DNA from 4 places in the Ensifer sp. SSB1 genome. Region 1 is predicted to be linked to each of the others. Evidence: predicted binding sites of a transcription regulator. Region 1 holds the regulator's gene; each other region holds the start of a gene.
What was found. The regulator LexA, encoded in region 1, represses DNA repair genes until DNA is damaged. The targets are predictions, from matches to a motif close to TGTTCNNNNTGTGTTCNG.
Positions count from the first base shown of each region.

Region 2: parE (DNA topoisomerase IV subunit B) is a predicted target of LexA. The motif match lies at 2,084-2,101, and genes of this name have one in related genera.
Region 3: uvrA (excinuclease ABC subunit UvrA) is a predicted target of LexA. The motif match lies at 1,207-1,224, and genes of this name have one in related genera.
Region 4: I8N66_RS26795 (metallopeptidase family protein) is a predicted target of LexA. The motif match lies at 1,294-1,311, and genes of this name have one in related genera.

Region 1 is NZ_JAEPRP010000040.1:20,336-24,140, forward strand. It holds tRNA gene I8N66_RS12535 (tRNA-OTHER) at 1-111, shown strand, start outside; gene I8N66_RS12540 (hypothetical protein) at 407-823, opposite strand; gene I8N66_RS12545 (hypothetical protein) at 1,192-1,443, shown strand; gene lexA (transcriptional repressor LexA) at 1,669-2,394, shown strand; gene I8N66_RS12555 (hypothetical protein) at 2,479-2,811, opposite strand; tRNA gene I8N66_RS12560 (tRNA-Cys) at 3,195-3,268, shown strand; gene I8N66_RS12565 (hypothetical protein) at 3,512-3,805, opposite strand, start outside.
Region 2 is NZ_JAEPRP010000174.1:11,529-15,333, forward strand. It holds gene parE (DNA topoisomerase IV subunit B) at 1-1,964, opposite strand, end outside; gene I8N66_RS30345 (alpha/beta fold hydrolase) at 2,210-3,094, shown strand; partial or broken gene I8N66_RS30350 (UbiA family prenyltransferase) at 3,221-3,805, shown strand, end outside.
Region 3 is NZ_JAEPRP010000059.1:21,720-25,524, forward strand. It holds gene I8N66_RS16420 (MarC family protein) at 1-306, shown strand, start outside; gene I8N66_RS16425 (single-stranded DNA-binding protein) at 511-1,068, opposite strand; gene uvrA (excinuclease ABC subunit UvrA) at 1,349-3,805, shown strand, end outside.
Region 4 is NZ_JAEPRP010000134.1:7,722-11,526, forward strand. It holds gene I8N66_RS26785 (CoA ester lyase) at 1-273, shown strand, start outside; gene I8N66_RS26790 (DUF1737 domain-containing protein) at 270-476, shown strand; gene I8N66_RS26795 (metallopeptidase family protein) at 729-1,163, opposite strand; gene I8N66_RS26800 (hypothetical protein) at 1,333-2,286, shown strand; gene I8N66_RS26805 (DNA polymerase Y family protein) at 2,201-3,754, shown strand; gene I8N66_RS26810 (error-prone DNA polymerase) at 3,751-3,805, shown strand, end outside.

The DNA.
Region 1 (3,805 bases):
GTTTCAACGCCTTACGGAAACATAAGATAAGACGCGGATAACCCGCTATACATCTTGAAAACCAGCGTACGGGAAACCGTACCGTGGGTTCGAATCCCACCCTGTCCGCCATTTCCCCAAGGGAATATAGCCCCACCAACGACCGCAACCCGTGGCGCTGTTTCATCTCAATGGGCCCGCGTAGGCAAGGTTGAGTTGATTTTCCGATACAGCGGCTGGTTCGCCGCCGGCAGATGAATCTGCGTTCTCCGTCCTAACCTCAAACCGATTGCCGGAGGTCTGCAAGAAGTCCGGATTTCGACAATGCTAGAGGCTGAACGGGTCGCGTGCTGAACGCTTCTCGCCCGGCGCATTGAACGGATCGGCCTTCTTCTCCTTGGACTTGCGTCCTTCGTCGGCAATGATCTCATCCACGGCCCGCTGGCACTTCATGAACGAATTCGGTGAAGAAGTCGGTATTGGAAAAATTGACGACCAGAGCCTTCGAACCCGTGAGGTCCACGCCGAACGCAACGGCCGGCCACTGGCGGCCGCGGTCGAGCTGCAAGGCAACGTCATACTCTCTTTGCGGCTCGATCGATTTCCAGGTGGCATTGCCGATCGAAAGAAACGCCAGGTTCGCCGATCCCCTTGGATAGAAGCCGATACGAAGAATCGCGCCGGCGTCATAGCTCGTCGCCGCGTAGCACGAGCCGCCCAAGGACAGATCGGAACCGACCGTCCAGGCGTTGATCCGCTTCCAGATATTCGAACGGCCCTCTTCAGCAGAGGCCGCTCCGGCCGCCACCAACAGACCGAGAACCGCCAACGACAATCTATGCATGCAACCACCCCACTTTCCCCGCAAAGTTATCGTATTTTTGCAACCTGTCGAGACAATGCGGCGCGATCACAACAGGGATTTGTGCACTCCAACAGGGAGGACATTGACTGGCACAACCGATGCGAATGCGGGTCGGCCGATCGCACCAGGATCAAGGGCCTTGCCGCCGCGCACCTCTGGCGCAAAACGGTCACAGCCTGAACTCAAAGACCTGTTGAACACATGAGAGTGATCGCCAAGTTTGCTGGACTTCGGAACGAAAGCGCGGTTCACATCGTTAACCGCCCCGTAGTCCCACCCTTGCCTCAAAGTGGACGATCACCGTGCTTGCCGCCCTGCTTCTCGCTTCGATAGTCGCATCGCCTAACATGCCTGACGTCAAGCTCAGTGCCGCCACGGTCGATGAACTGCAGACGGACTTCGAAAGCGCCGTACCCTGCCACCAGATTGATGGACGCAACGTGTGGAAGGGCGCCATTGCGTTCTACATCCAGTCGTTCGTCTATGACGGCGACACGCCCGTGGCAACCGATGCGGCGGACGCGGTGCTTCCCGAAGACAACAGCGCCGAGACGGTGAAGGAATTCGAAGACGCCTGCGCCGCCACGCAGCCGGCCTGACCCTCGCCATCAGAACGCTCGCGATTCGCTCGACGCAGTCCAATACGGTCGTTTCCAACCAAACAATCATCACCAAAACCCGCTTTGCTCCCGTAAAAGTGACCAACCGGCACGCGCAGTCGCGCCAATTGACTGAATTCACGGAATTTTAGGCACTTGCAGAACACATATGGAACAGATAGTGTCTGTTCTTGATTTGTTTCACGCCTTCTGGAGCGACGTGCCATGCTGACCCGCAAGCAACAGGAATTGCTTCTGTTCATTCACGAACGCATGAAGGAGTCGGGCGTCCCGCCATCATTCGATGAAATGAAGGATGCGCTCGACCTGGCGTCGAAGTCCGGCATCCACCGTCTGATTACCGCGCTCGAAGAACGCGGGTTCATTCGCCGTCTTCCGAACCGGGCCCGCGCGCTCGAGGTCATCAAGCTTCCGGAATCCTACGCGTCCAGCCAGCAGCAGCCGCGTCGCGGCTTCTCGCCGAGCGTGATCGAGGGAAGCCTCGGCAAGCCGCCGGCGGCAGCCCCTGCCGCACCACCGAAGCCGGCGCCAGTGGCCGAAAACACATCGGTTTCCGTGCCGGTCATGGGCCGCATCGCTGCCGGTGTGCCGATCTCGGCGATCCAGAACAACACGCACGACATCACCGTTCCACTCGATATGATCGGGAACGGCGAACACTACGCCCTCGAAGTCAAGGGCGACTCGATGATCGAAGCCGGCATCTTCGACGGCGACACCGTGATCATCCGAAATGGCAATACAGCCAACCCCGGCGATATCATCGTGGCGCTCGTGGATGACGAGGAAGCGACGCTGAAGCGTTTCCGTCGCAAGGGCGCGTCGATCGCGCTCGAAGCCGCAAACCCTGCCTACGAGACCCGGATCTTCGGGCCTGATCGTGTGAAGATCCAGGGCAAGCTCGTTGGGCTGATCCGCCGCTACCATTGACCTCCAGAAAAAATCGGCGCTCTGAAGAGCCTCGCTGCCGCTTGGGGTAGCGAGGCTCTTCTTGTTTATCCGATAACGCGCCGCTTACTCGTGGATCGTGTATTCACCGAGTTCGCAAAGGTCCTGCGTATCTTCGGTCGTATCGAGGCCCGAGTCCTCTTCGAATTCGAAGCGCATGTCGTACTTGCAGACATCCCGACCGTCAGCGATGGTGATCTCCATGTTCTCGCCGGGGTTCAGAACCTGCCGGCCGAATACATCGTCTTCCCACTCGTTGACGCCCACCGGCGACGTGTAGAAGTTAGTCAGAACTGCATTTGTGTTGTTCTTCAGCTTGAAAACTAGGTCCTCTGCCCGCGCCTCGAATGTGGTCGCAGCAAAGAGGGCCAAGGCCGTCAGGACAAGTTTCGTTTTCATATAAGCCATTGCCTCCGCTTGATGATGACGGACGCTACCGATGCGGCTGATGTCAGCGGAGTCATCGTTCCCCCTCTGCCGATTTCACCGAAGCGATAAGATCCGCAGGGGATTTAGAAGACGTGGCTTGTGCGGGCGTGTGGCACGCCTGAGCGAAAGCTCCCAGGTGTCTCAACCCGGAGTAAGCTGAGGAAGGCAATCGTTCCGACCTCCTCTTGAAGCATTGCTGCACGCTGGGCAGGAGCAATCGACATTGCCAGACGTTCTGCCTGTGGAAAGCGCCCGAACCGCAAATTCGCTTTGTGCTTTTTCCGAAAATGCCTCTTGCGGATTTTCTGCAATCATTCTAAATCCCCGCCAACGCTCGGTTATCCGAGCCGTGAGGCCTCGTGGCGGAGTGGTGACGCAGAGGACTGCAAATCCTTGTACCCCGGTTCAATTCCGGGCGAGGCCTCCAAATATATTCACCAATATAATCAATATGTTGCAGTCGTCGCGAAGCGGAAAAACACCGCTTCCGCGTAACGCGATGTTGCTACGAGATTCCCTTGCTTTCCCTGCACTTCCACGCGGCGACGGCGGATCCATACGACATGAAATGCGACATGTTCACAGCGAATCCTGAGCCAGAAACCCGCTCACCAGCTGCAGGTGCTTGAACCCCGCTTCTCCTTCGCGCCGCCTACGAACACGTCGCAGGTCACCGTCTCTGCGGAAGGCTGTCATAGCGCCCTCCGGGCCGCCCTGTGAGCGTCCATGAGGGTCGCGACGGGATCGGTCGCTGCCACTTCATCGCCTTCTGCAAGAAGCGCTCGTCCCTCGCATCGATCTCGGCGAGCGCGATTCTGACGACAATCTCGCCGATCTTTTCGAGGCTCAGCACGTACTCCCGATGCTGTCTGCCGCCCCTAAAGAGGCGCGGCCCCTTGTCGAACTTGGACGTGGCGCGGAAAGAGCTCCCACACACCAAACCCTTCAAAGAACGCATAAATCC
Region 2 (3,805 bases), on a different contig from region 1:
GTGCCTTCGAAATCGATCTCGTCGATCTCGACCTTGAGCAACGTGCGGAACCTCGGGTCCATCGTCGTTTCCTTGAGCTGCGCCGGCAGCATCTCGCCCAAACCCTTGAAGCGACCGATCTCGACTGTGCCGCGACCGGAAAACTCGGTGCGCATCAATTCTTCTCGATGCGCATCGTCGCGCGCATAAAGCGTCTTCGAGCCCTGGCTGATGCGATAGAGCGGCGGCACGGCGAGATAGAGGTGACCGCCGCGGATCAGTTCAGGCATTTCCTGATAGAAGAAGGTGATCAGCAGCGAGGCGATGTGCGCGCCGTCGACGTCGGCGTCGGTCATCACGACGATGCGCTCGTAGCGCAGGTCCTCTTCGCGGTATTTGCTGCGGGTGCCGCAGCCAAGCGCCTGGACGAGATCGGTGATCTGCTGGTTGGCGCTAAGCTTCTCGCGGCCGGCGCTTGCGACGTTGAGGATCTTGCCGCGCAACGGCAGGATCGCCTGGTTGGCGCGGTTGCGTGCCTGCTTTGCCGATCCGCCTGCAGAGTCCCCTTCGACGATGAAGAGTTCGGCGCCTTCTGCGGTGTTCTGCGAGCAGTCGGCGAGCTTGCCCGGCAGGCGCAGCTTGCGCACTGCCGTCTTGCGGTTGACTTCCTTTTCCTTGCGTCGGCGCACGCGTTCTTCTGCACGCTCGACGACCCAGTCGAGCAGCTTGGCGGCTTCGCCCGGATTGTCGGCAAGGTAGTGGTCGAATGGGTCGCGCAGTGCGTTTTCGACGATGCGCTGGGCCTCGACCGTCGCAAGCTTGTCCTTGGTCTGGCCGACGAATTCCGGTTCGCGAATGAAGACCGAAAGCATGCCTGCTGCCGAAATCATCACGTCGTCGGTGGTGATGATCGCCGCCCGCTTGTTCTGCGTCAGCTCGGCATAGTTCTTCAGGCCCTTGGTCAGCGCGATGCGGAAGCCCGCCTCGTGCGTGCCGCCCTCGGGCGTCGGGATGGTATTACAGTAGGAATGGACCTGCTGGTCGCCGCCGTACCAGGTGACCGCCCATTCGAGCGAGCCGTGCCCGTTTGCCTTCTCCGACTTGCCGGCGAAGATCTCACGGGTGACGGTGAATTCCTTACCGAGTGTTGCGGCGAGATAGTCCTTCAGGCCGCCGGGGAAGTGGAAGACAGCCTTGTCCGGGATCTCCGAGCCTTCCTGCAGCAGCGAGGGATCGCAGGACCAGCGGATCTCGACGCCGCCAAAGAGATAGGCCTTCGAGCGCGCCATGCGGAACAGCCGGCCGGGCTCGAAATGCGCATGCGGCCCGAAAATATCCGGGTCCGGATGGAAGCGAACGCGGGTGCCGCGGCGGTTGTGCACATCGCCGAGTTCTTCGAGCCCGCCCTGCGGAATGCCGCGGGAGAAGCGCTGGCGATAGAGCTTGCGATTGCGCGCAACCTCCACTTCGAGCGCATCGGACAGCGCGTTGACGACGGAAACGCCCACACCATGCAGACCACCGGAGGTCTCGTAGGCCTTGCCGTCGAACTTGCCGCCGGCATGCAGAACCGTCATGACGACTTCGAGCGTCGACTTGCCCGGGAATTTTGGATGGTTCTCGACCGGGATGCCGCGACCGTTGTCGGTGACGGTCAGGAAGCCGTCTGCGTCGAGGTGCACTTCGATGAAGTTGGCATGGCCGGCCACCGCTTCGTCCATCGAGTTGTCGATGACTTCGGCGAAGAGATGGTGCAGCGCCTTTTCGTCGGTGCCGCCGATATACATGCCCGGACGACGGCGCACCGGCTCCAGGCCTTCGAGCACCTCGATTGCCGACGCATCATAATCACTGCCATCACTGCCTTTCGGGGCAGGGCGAGGCTCTTCGCGCACGACGGGTGCCGCTGGCACAGCCGGTTTGGCGCTCGGCTGTACGGGCTTCGGTTGCTCGGGCATTGAAAAGAGGTCGCTGTTGTCGTCCATGGGGCCGTTCGGATCGTTCCTGTCGTATGGGGATGCCTGAGGCCATAGCAAGACCTCGGCTTTGCCGCCATCCCCCGGCGGTCGAATCATCTGAATTCTGCCAGACTCTCACAGGATACGCGAACAAAAGGAGAATGCCGGCGTCGGCCTTGGCGAAAATCCGCCTTCACGGCCGTGTCATGGCGCAAGTGTTGCTTTGACGTCCGGGCGATGGCAAGGCTTTCGGCGAACGAGGGAGCCCGTCATTGGCCGTGTCCACAATTGTTTTTCCGTTTCGTCGGCTTCTGCTGGCCGTTGCCTTCTTTTCCGCAGCTTCTGTCGTCCAGGCGCAGGCACTGAAGCCCTTCAAGGACGAGCTCTTCTCCTATGGCAAGGTGCTGCAGCAAAATGATGACGGTGATGACCTGACCGTCGACTATCAGGAATTGCGCGATATCAACGAACGGGACGAAATCCCGGAACGCCGGGTGAAGCGCGCCTATGTTTCTCTGGGCGTGAAAAGCGAGCAGGTCAACGAGACGCTCGACATCGGCGGCCGTCCGCTTGACGTGACCCGCGTCGGTCCGGACCGCGGCGCTGCCTTCACGGTGATCTTCATCCACGGTCGCGGTGGCGACCGACGGCTCGGCACCAACGATTTTTCCTTTGGCGGCAACTTCAATCGGCTGAAAAACCTCGCCGTCGCCAACGGTGGCGTCTACTACGCACCGAGCGTCCGCTCCTTCGACACATCAGGTGCCGCGGATATTGCCGGCCTGGTCAGGCAGGTCTCAGAGCGCTCGGGCGGCCGGCCTGTGGTACTGGCCTGCGCCTCGATGGGCAGCTTCATCTGCTGGGGCGTTTCGCGCGATCCCTCCGCTGTCGCCGCTCTCAGCGGCATGATGGTGATGGGTGGCGTGAGCGACCCCGATTTCACGAAGAGTGCCGCCTACAAGGCGAAGCTGCCCATGTTCTTCAGCCATGGCAGCCGCGACAGCGTTTATCCGGCCGAGAGCCAGAAGGCACTTTATCGCACGCTGAAGGCTCAAGGCTATCCGACACGCTTCGTCCTGTTCGAAAGCGGCTCACACGGCACCCCGGTGCGCATGACTGACTGGCGCGATGCGTTGAACTGGATCGGCCGCCACTGACCTTGGTCAGCGCTGCCGACATTTGTTAACCAGGTCGACAGTTTCCGGGCGAGATTGTGGCCCGTGTTTCCACTCTGGAAAGTTGAAGACGTCATCATGCCGGCAATTATGGCTGGGATGGAAATCATGGACGCGCGCACCGAGACACGGCACATTCCGCTGTGTGTGGATCTGGACGGTACTCTGTTGGCCGCCGATACACTGTGGGAAGGCGCGGCGATCATCCTGTTGCGCAACCCCCTGATGCTTTTTCCCATGCTGCTCTGGCTGGCAAAGGGCAAGGCGCGGTTGAAACACGAGGTGGCCTTGCGTTCCGGGCGCAGGGCGCAGGACTGGCCCTACCGGCAGGCCGTCATCGACCGGCTCGCCGAGGAGAGAAAGACGGGCCGCGAACTGGTACTCGTCACCGGTGCGGCGCCGTCGGTTGCCCGGGATATTGCCGATCACGTCGGCCTCTTTTCCTCGGTCATGCATTCGACCGATGCGCTCAATCTGACGAGCAGCCGCAAGCGCCAGGCGCTGGTCGATCGTTTCGGCGACGGCGCGTTCGACTACATGGGCAATAGCCGCGACGACATCGCCGTCTTCGAGGTGGCGCGCCGCGCGATTGTGGTTGCGCCTGATGCCGCTGCCGAAAAATGGCGCCGCAGTCATGATGCCGAGTGTCTGGATACCGGCAAGGTGAGCGTGCTGGCGCCGCTGAAATCCATT
Region 3 (3,805 bases), on a different contig from region 1:
AAGGATCACATCCACAACATCGCGGTCTTTCCCCTCGCCTTGCCGCTGATTGCCGGGCCGGGCGCGATCTCGGCAACGATCCTGCTTGCCGGCTCATTCCCGACGGCCATAGAGCGCACCCAGCTCCTGATCGTCATCGCGCTGTCGATGCTCAGCCTGTTTCTCGCGCTGGTCATAGCCGAACGTATCGACCGGTTCCTCGGCGTCACCGGCCGCGCCATCCTCACCCGCTTGCTCGGTGTCATCCTGGCGGCCCTTGCCGTCCAGTTCGTTGTCGACGGGGTCAAATCCGCGATGGCCCTCTAAAGCATCCGCTTTGAAGTGGAGGCGCTCGAAGCCGAAAGATGGACTGGAAGCAGGCGGCTCGAGCGAGCCTTGTGCGTTCGTCTGAACGCGCTGCCATTTGAGCAATCAGCCGCTGACATCGCGAGATGGCACCTCCGCTCGAACAAAAAACGCCGCGCCCCCAAGGGACACGGCGTTTGAAACAGTCCGAGCCTGATACGACGATCAGAACGGAATGTCGTCGTCCATATCGCGCGAGAAGCCGCCGCCCTGACCGCCCTGGCCACCTTGGCTGCCACCCGAACGGCCGCCGCCTGAAGACTGGCGCGGCTGCTGATCGTAGTCGTCGTAACCACCACCGCCACCGCCGTAGTTGCTACCGCCGAAGTCGCCGCCACCGCCACGGCTGACGCCGGAGCCGCCGCCCTCGCCGCGACCGTCGAGCATCGTCAGCGTCGAGTTGAAGCCCTGCAGTACCACTTCCGTCGAGTAGCGGTCGTTACCGTTCTGATCCTGCCACTTGCGGGTCTGCAGTGCGCCTTCGATATAGAGCTTGGCGCCCTTCTTGACGTACTGCTCGACAACCTTGCAGAGGCCTTCGTTGAACACGACGACCGTGTGCCACTCAGTCTTTTCCTTGCGTTCGCCGCTGTTGCGGTCGCGCCAGGTTTCCGAGGTTGCGATGCGCAGGTTGGCGATCGGCCGGCCGTCCTGCGTGCGCCGGATTTCCGGGTCTGCCCCGACATTTCCGATCAAGATCACCTTGTTGACGCTTCCAGCCATTGTTGCTTTTCCCGTGGTTTCACCGCGCCTAGGGCCCGGCTTGGAATTTCAAGAGCGCGCATCTTAGCGGTCCGCTGCCGTCGATACGCCCCGCCTCGCACATAATCCACAACAGTTTTGGTCGTTTTATGGGCGATTTGTTCTTTATTTGTTCTAGTATTTGGCTATGATCCTGTCAACCGACTCGAATTGGCCGCCTGTTTTGCCGATTGCGCCTCGACATGGGCGTTAGCGTCATTACATAGGGGGCTTTCAACCGACATGCAAAAGCTGGCTTCCGATGAGTGAACTCAAGACCATCTCCATTCGTGGTGCGCGCGAGCACAATCTGAAAGGCATCGACCTCGATCTGCCGCGCAACAAGCTGATCGTGATGACCGGCCTATCGGGCTCGGGCAAGTCCTCGCTCGCATTTGACACGATCTATGCCGAAGGGCAGCGCCGCTATGTCGAGAGCCTGTCGGCCTATGCGCGCCAGTTCCTCGAAATGATGCAGAAGCCGGACGTCGACCAGATCGACGGGCTGTCGCCGGCAATCTCGATCGAGCAGAAGACGACCTCGCGCAACCCGCGTTCGACGGTCGGTACGGTCACCGAAATCTACGACTATATGCGCCTGCTCTTTGCACGTGTCGGCGTGCCCTATTCGCCGGCGACGGGACTGCCGATCGAAAGTCAGACGGTCAGCCAGATGGTCGACCGGGTGCTCGAATTTGGCGAAGGCACGCGTCTCTATATTCTTGCGCCGCTCGTTCGCGGTCGCAAGGGCGAGTACAAGAAGGAACTCGCCGAGCTGATGAAGAAGGGTTTTCAGCGCATCAAGGTCGACGGCACCTTCTACGAAATCGCCGAAGTTCCGCCGCTCGACAAGAAGTACAAGCATGACATCGATGTGGTTGTCGACCGCGTCGTCGTCAGGCCCGATCTTGCCTCGCGCCTGGCTGACAGCCTGGAGACCTGCCTGACTCTGGCCGATGGGCTTGCCGTTGCCGAGTTTGCCGACAAGCCGCTGCCACCCGAGGAGACCGCTGCAGGCGGTTCGGCCAACAAATCGCTGAACGAAACCCACGAGCGCGTGCTGTTCTCCGAAAAGTTCGCCTGCCCGGTTTCCGGCTTCACGATTTCCGAGATCGAGCCGCGGCTGTTTTCGTTCAACAACCCCTTCGGCGCCTGCCCGACCTGCGATGGTCTCGGCAGCCAGCAGAAGATCGACACGGCGCTGATCGTGCCGGAAGAACACCGGACGCTGCGCGACGGTGCGATTGCGCCCTGGGCAAAATCCTCCTCTCCCTATTACAACCAGACGCTGGAAGCGCTCGGCAAGGTCTTCGGCTTCAAGCTCGGCAGCCGCTGGAACGAGCTGTCGGCTGCGGCGCAGAAGGCGATCCTGCACGGAACGGAAGAAAAGATCGTCTTTTACTATGAAGACGGTGCCCGCTCCTACAACACGACCAAGAATTTCGAGGGCATCGTTCCCAATCTCGAGCGCCGTTGGAAGGAAACCGACAGCGCCTGGGCGCGCGAGGAGATCGAGCGCTACATGTCAGCGGCGCCCTGCCCGGCCTGCGCCGGTTTCCGCCTCAAGCCCGAGGCGCTGGCGGTCAAGATCGACAAGCTGCATATCGGCCAGGTGACCGAGATGTCGATCCGCATCGCGCGCGACTGGTTCGAGGCTCTGCCGGAGCATCTCAATACCAAGCAGAACGAGATTGCCGTCCGCATCCTCAAGGAGATCCGCGACCGTCTGCGCTTCCTCAACGATGTCGGCCTGGAATATCTCAGTCTGTCGCGCAATTCCGGAACGCTCTCGGGCGGTGAAAGCCAGCGTATCCGGCTTGCGTCGCAGATCGGTTCGGGCCTGACGGGCGTTCTCTACGTTCTGGACGAACCGTCGATCGGCCTGCACCAGCGCGACAATGCCCGCCTGCTCGACACGCTTCGCCACCTGCGCGACATCGGCAATACCGTGATCGTCGTGGAGCATGATGAGGACGCGATCCTGACGGCAGATTACGTCGTCGATATCGGCCCGGCCGCCGGTATCCATGGCGGCGAGGTCATCGCGCAAGGATCGCCCGCCGATATCATGGCCAATCCGAAATCGCTGACCGGCAAGTATCTGTCCGGCGAACTTGCGGTCGACGTTCCCTCCGAGCGTCGCAAGCCGAAGAAGAAAAAGGAAATCACCGTTGTCGGCGCCCGCGCCAACAACCTCAAGAACGTTACCGCCTCGATCCCGCTCGGTGTCTTCACCGCGGTCACCGGCGTGTCCGGCGGCGGCAAGTCGACCTTCCTGATCGAAACGCTCTACAAGGCCGCCGCCCGCCGCATCATGGGGGCGCGCGAAAACCCGGCCGAGCACGACCGTATCGACGGTTTCGAGCATATCGACAAGGTGATCGACATCGATCAGTCGCCGATCGGCCGCACGCCGCGCTCGAACCCGGCAACCTATACCGGTGCCTTCACGCCGATCCGCGACTGGTTTGCCGGTCTTCCGGAAGCAAAGGCGCGCGGCTATCAGCCGGGTCGCTTCTCCTTCAACGTCAAGGGCGGCCGCTGCGAGGCCTGCCAGGGCGACGGCGTCATCAAGATCGAGATGCACTTCCTGCCGGATGTCTACGTCACCTGCGACGTCTGCCACGGCAAGCGTTACAACCGCGAAACGCTCGACGTGCACTTCAAGGGCAAGTCGATCGCCGACGTGCTCGACATGACCGTCGAGGAAGGCGTGGAG
Region 4 (3,805 bases), on a different contig from region 1:
GACGAGGAATGCCGGCAGGGCCGCGACATGGGCTATGACGGCAAAATGCTGATCCATCCCACCCAGATCGGCCCGGCGAACGAGCGCTTCGGCGTGGAGCAGGTTGCCGTCGACGAGGCGCGCGCGATCATCGCCGCCTTTGCGCTTCCGGAAAACGCTGGCAAGGGTGTCATCAATCTCAACGGGCGGATGGTCGAGCGGCTGCACCTCGACCAGGCCGCGACACTCGCCGCCAAGGCGGACCTCATCGAACAACGAAAGACAAGATCTTGAAACTCTACCGCTTCCTGACCGGTCCCGACGACGCCTCCTTCTGCCACAAGATAACGGCGGCGCTGAACCAGGGCTGGAGCCTGCACGGCTCACCCACCTATGCCTTCAATGCGGATACGCAGCACATGCAGTGCGGCCAGGCAGTTGTCAAAGAGGTCGAGGGCAAGGATTACACCCCGGATACCAAGCTGTCGGAACAGTAGTCGGAAGAACAAGTTTAGCCCCTCACCCTAGCCCTCTCCCCGCAAGCGGGGCGAGGGGACGCGACTGACGCTTGGTCATCGCGAATAGTCGGCACGTGAAGCCCGTTTCTGGAATTGGGTATGAATGCGAGCGGGTGCCACGGTTTTCCTTCGCCCCGCCTGCGGGGAGAAGGTGCCGGCAGGCGGATGAGGGGCTTCCTCACCGCGCGGATGAGGGGTAGCCCTCACCGCGGATGATAGGCAAATGAAGTGTCAGCCGCCGATGTGCTCGACGCTGGCCTCGATCCGTTCCATGTCGTCGTCGGAAAGGCCGAAATGGTGGCCAATCTCGTGGATCAGCACATGGGTGATGATATCGCCCAGCGTCTCTTCGTTCTCGGCCCAATAGTCGATGATCGGGCGGCGATAAAGCGTGATCCGATTGGGGAACTGGCCGGTTTCCATGGTGAAGCGTTCGCCGATGCCGCGGCCTTCGAAGAGGCCGAGCAGGTCGAAGGGCGTTTCAAGCGCCATATCCTCGAAAACGTCGTCGCTCGGGAAGTCGGCGACTTCGATGATGAGGTCGGTCGTCAGCTGGCGGAACTCCTGCGGCAGATGGCCGTAGGCTTCCAGCGCGAGCTGTTCGAAGGTGGTGAGCGTCGGTGCGTGGCGTTCCCGCCAATCATCGGTCTGGTCAATGCGGGCCATAGGCACTCCTTGTTGCCCTCCATATAGCGATTTTGCCTTTGTTTTTCGAGTGTTGAATTCCTTGACCACAGGGACAGGAATAAATTCTTAGAATTGGCTGTTGACTCATTTAGGAAGCTCTGGAATCTAATAGAACATAACATGAACATTCTGATGGGAGTTGACCGTCATGGCCGACAAAGCCGTGGAGCGGGAGACGGTACTTTCGCTCCGAGAAACCATAGCCAGGATCGAAAACCGTCGGCTTCCGGGCGTCGTGCGCGCCGCCAAGGCGGCCGATCCCGGCGGCTTCCGTCAACGTGAGGAAGATGAGCCGGGGCGCAAGGTGCTGGCGCTTGGCGTTCGGGATCTAGACGCGCTTCTCGAAGGCGGTCTGCCGCTCGAAGGCATGACGGAAATCCGCAATGCCGAAACGCGTGATGCCGGTGCTGCCGCCGGGTTTGCTGCCGCACTTAGCGTGCTCTGTCAGCAGGCGCGCCTGGAAAAGGGCGAGTCGGTGGCGCCCGTACTCTGGATCAGCCAGGCAATGGCTTCCAACGAAGCGGGCATGCCCTACGGGCTGGGTCTCAAGGCTTTCGGCCTCGATGTCCGCGGCCTCGTCTTCAGCCTGCCTCGTACGGTGAAGGATGCGCTCTGGATCGCTGAAGCCGCGCTTTCCGTCCCGACCTTCTGTGCCGTGATCCTTGAAATTCGCGGCAATCCTGCAGCCCTGGCGCTTAGCGAAAGTCGGCGCCTGCATGTCCGCTCACGAGCGGGCCATATCCCCCTTCTGCTTCTGCGCCAGTCCGGACACGAGGAGGCCAGCAGCGCCTTCTTCCGCTTCCTCGTCGAGCCGGCCCCGGCGCGCGAGCGCGCCCTACCGGATGGATCGATGCTTCGCGGCAGCATCGGCCATCCCGTCTTTCATGTCATTGCCGAGAAGAGCAGGGCTCCTGCGCCGCTCGGCTTCTTCCTGGAGTGGAACCCCCATGACCGCCGCCTTTACCCCGTCGAGCCCCTACCAGCCGCTGCTGCGGCAGATCCAGAACCAGCGCATTCTGTCGCTCGCCTTTCCGCATCTTCCGGCCGATCGGGTCGCGCGCAAGCGTTGGGGGAACTCGTGGCTTTCCCGCGGGCGTCCTGAACATCCGCCCGTCGTCTTCGCCGACAAGGTGAAGAGCGCGATGCGCCTCGTCGCGCTTGAGGGTTACGCCGAGAAACGTGGATTTCACATTGGTCAGGGCGTTGCCGAAGCTCGGGCCATGTGTCCCGAGATCGACGTGCTGCCGGCCGATCCCGCCGCCGACCGGGCGCTGCTTGCAGGCCTTGCGGACTGGTGCAGCCGCTATACGCCGCTCGTCGCGCTCGATGGCGACAGTGGCCTCTTTCTCGACATCACCGGTTGCGCTCATCTTCTCGGCGGGGAAAAGGCGCTGCTCGACGATCTGCTCGCGCGCCTTTTTCATCTGGGCGTCGAGGCCCGGGCGGCGATCTCCTCGTCCGCTGGGCTCTCCTGGGCGGTGGCGCGTTTCGGCTCAGACGATATCCTTGCCGAGGACGAGGCGGCGCGGGCGCTGGCACCACTGCCGATGGCGGCTCTTCGGTTGCCGCAGGAAACGATCGAAACGCTTGGCCGGGTCGGGCTCAAGCAGATCGGCGACATCATTGAGGCACCGCGCGCGCCGCTTGCCCGCCGGTTCGGTGCAACCCTGCTTCTGCGCCTCGATCAGGCGCTGGGGCGGGAGGACGAACCGCTATCGCCACGGCTGCCCGTCGCGGCCCTTTCGGCAGAGCGGCGGCTCGGCGAACCGGTCCAGGGCGAAGACGATATTTTGGGCCTGACGGAAGAGCTGGCGCTGCGGCTGAAACCGGAACTGGAAAAGCGCGGGGAGGGCGGGCGCCTGTTCGAACTGCTGCTCTTCCGTGTCGATGGCGCGGTCTTCCGCATCGCCGCCGGCACATCTTCGCCGCTCAACGAACCGCGGCGCGTCGCCGGTCTTTTCCGCGAGCGCCTGCAGGCGGTGCATGAGGATCTCGATGCCGGCTTCGGCTTCGAAATCTTGAGGCTCTCGGTGCCGAAGAGCGAAAAATACGAGGTGATGCAGGAAGATTTTTCCGGCACGCCGGATCGCGAGCGCCCGCTTGCGGCCTTCGCCGATCGGGTCATGGCGCGCTTCGGAGCGGAGAGCCTCATGGTGCCAGCTCTCTCGGAAAGCCATGTTCCGGAGCGGGCAGCGACCTTCCGCCCGCTTACGGACATGGCGCTGATCAGCAAGGCCGGGGAGCCGGCCGCAAACATCCCGGCGCCCCTGCTTGCCGCGGCGGCCCGGCCGCAACGGCTCTTTCCAAGCCCCGAGCCGGTGGAGGCGGTCGCCGAGGTGCCGGAGGGGCCGACGAGAAGATTTCGCTGGCGGCGCACGCTGCACCGTATTGCGCGAGCCGAAGGGCCTGAGCGGATTGCCGGCGAATGGTGGCTTGATGGTGAGCCGGCGCTGGAGCGCGATTATTTCCGGGTGGAAGACGATAGCGGTCGGCGGTTCTGGCTGTTTCGCGAGGGCCATTATGGCGCGAGCGCTCCGCCGCGCTGGTTCATGCATGGAGTCTTCGCATGAGTAACGCTGTGCCCTATTTCGAGATCGGCGCCTGGTCGAACTTTTCCTTCC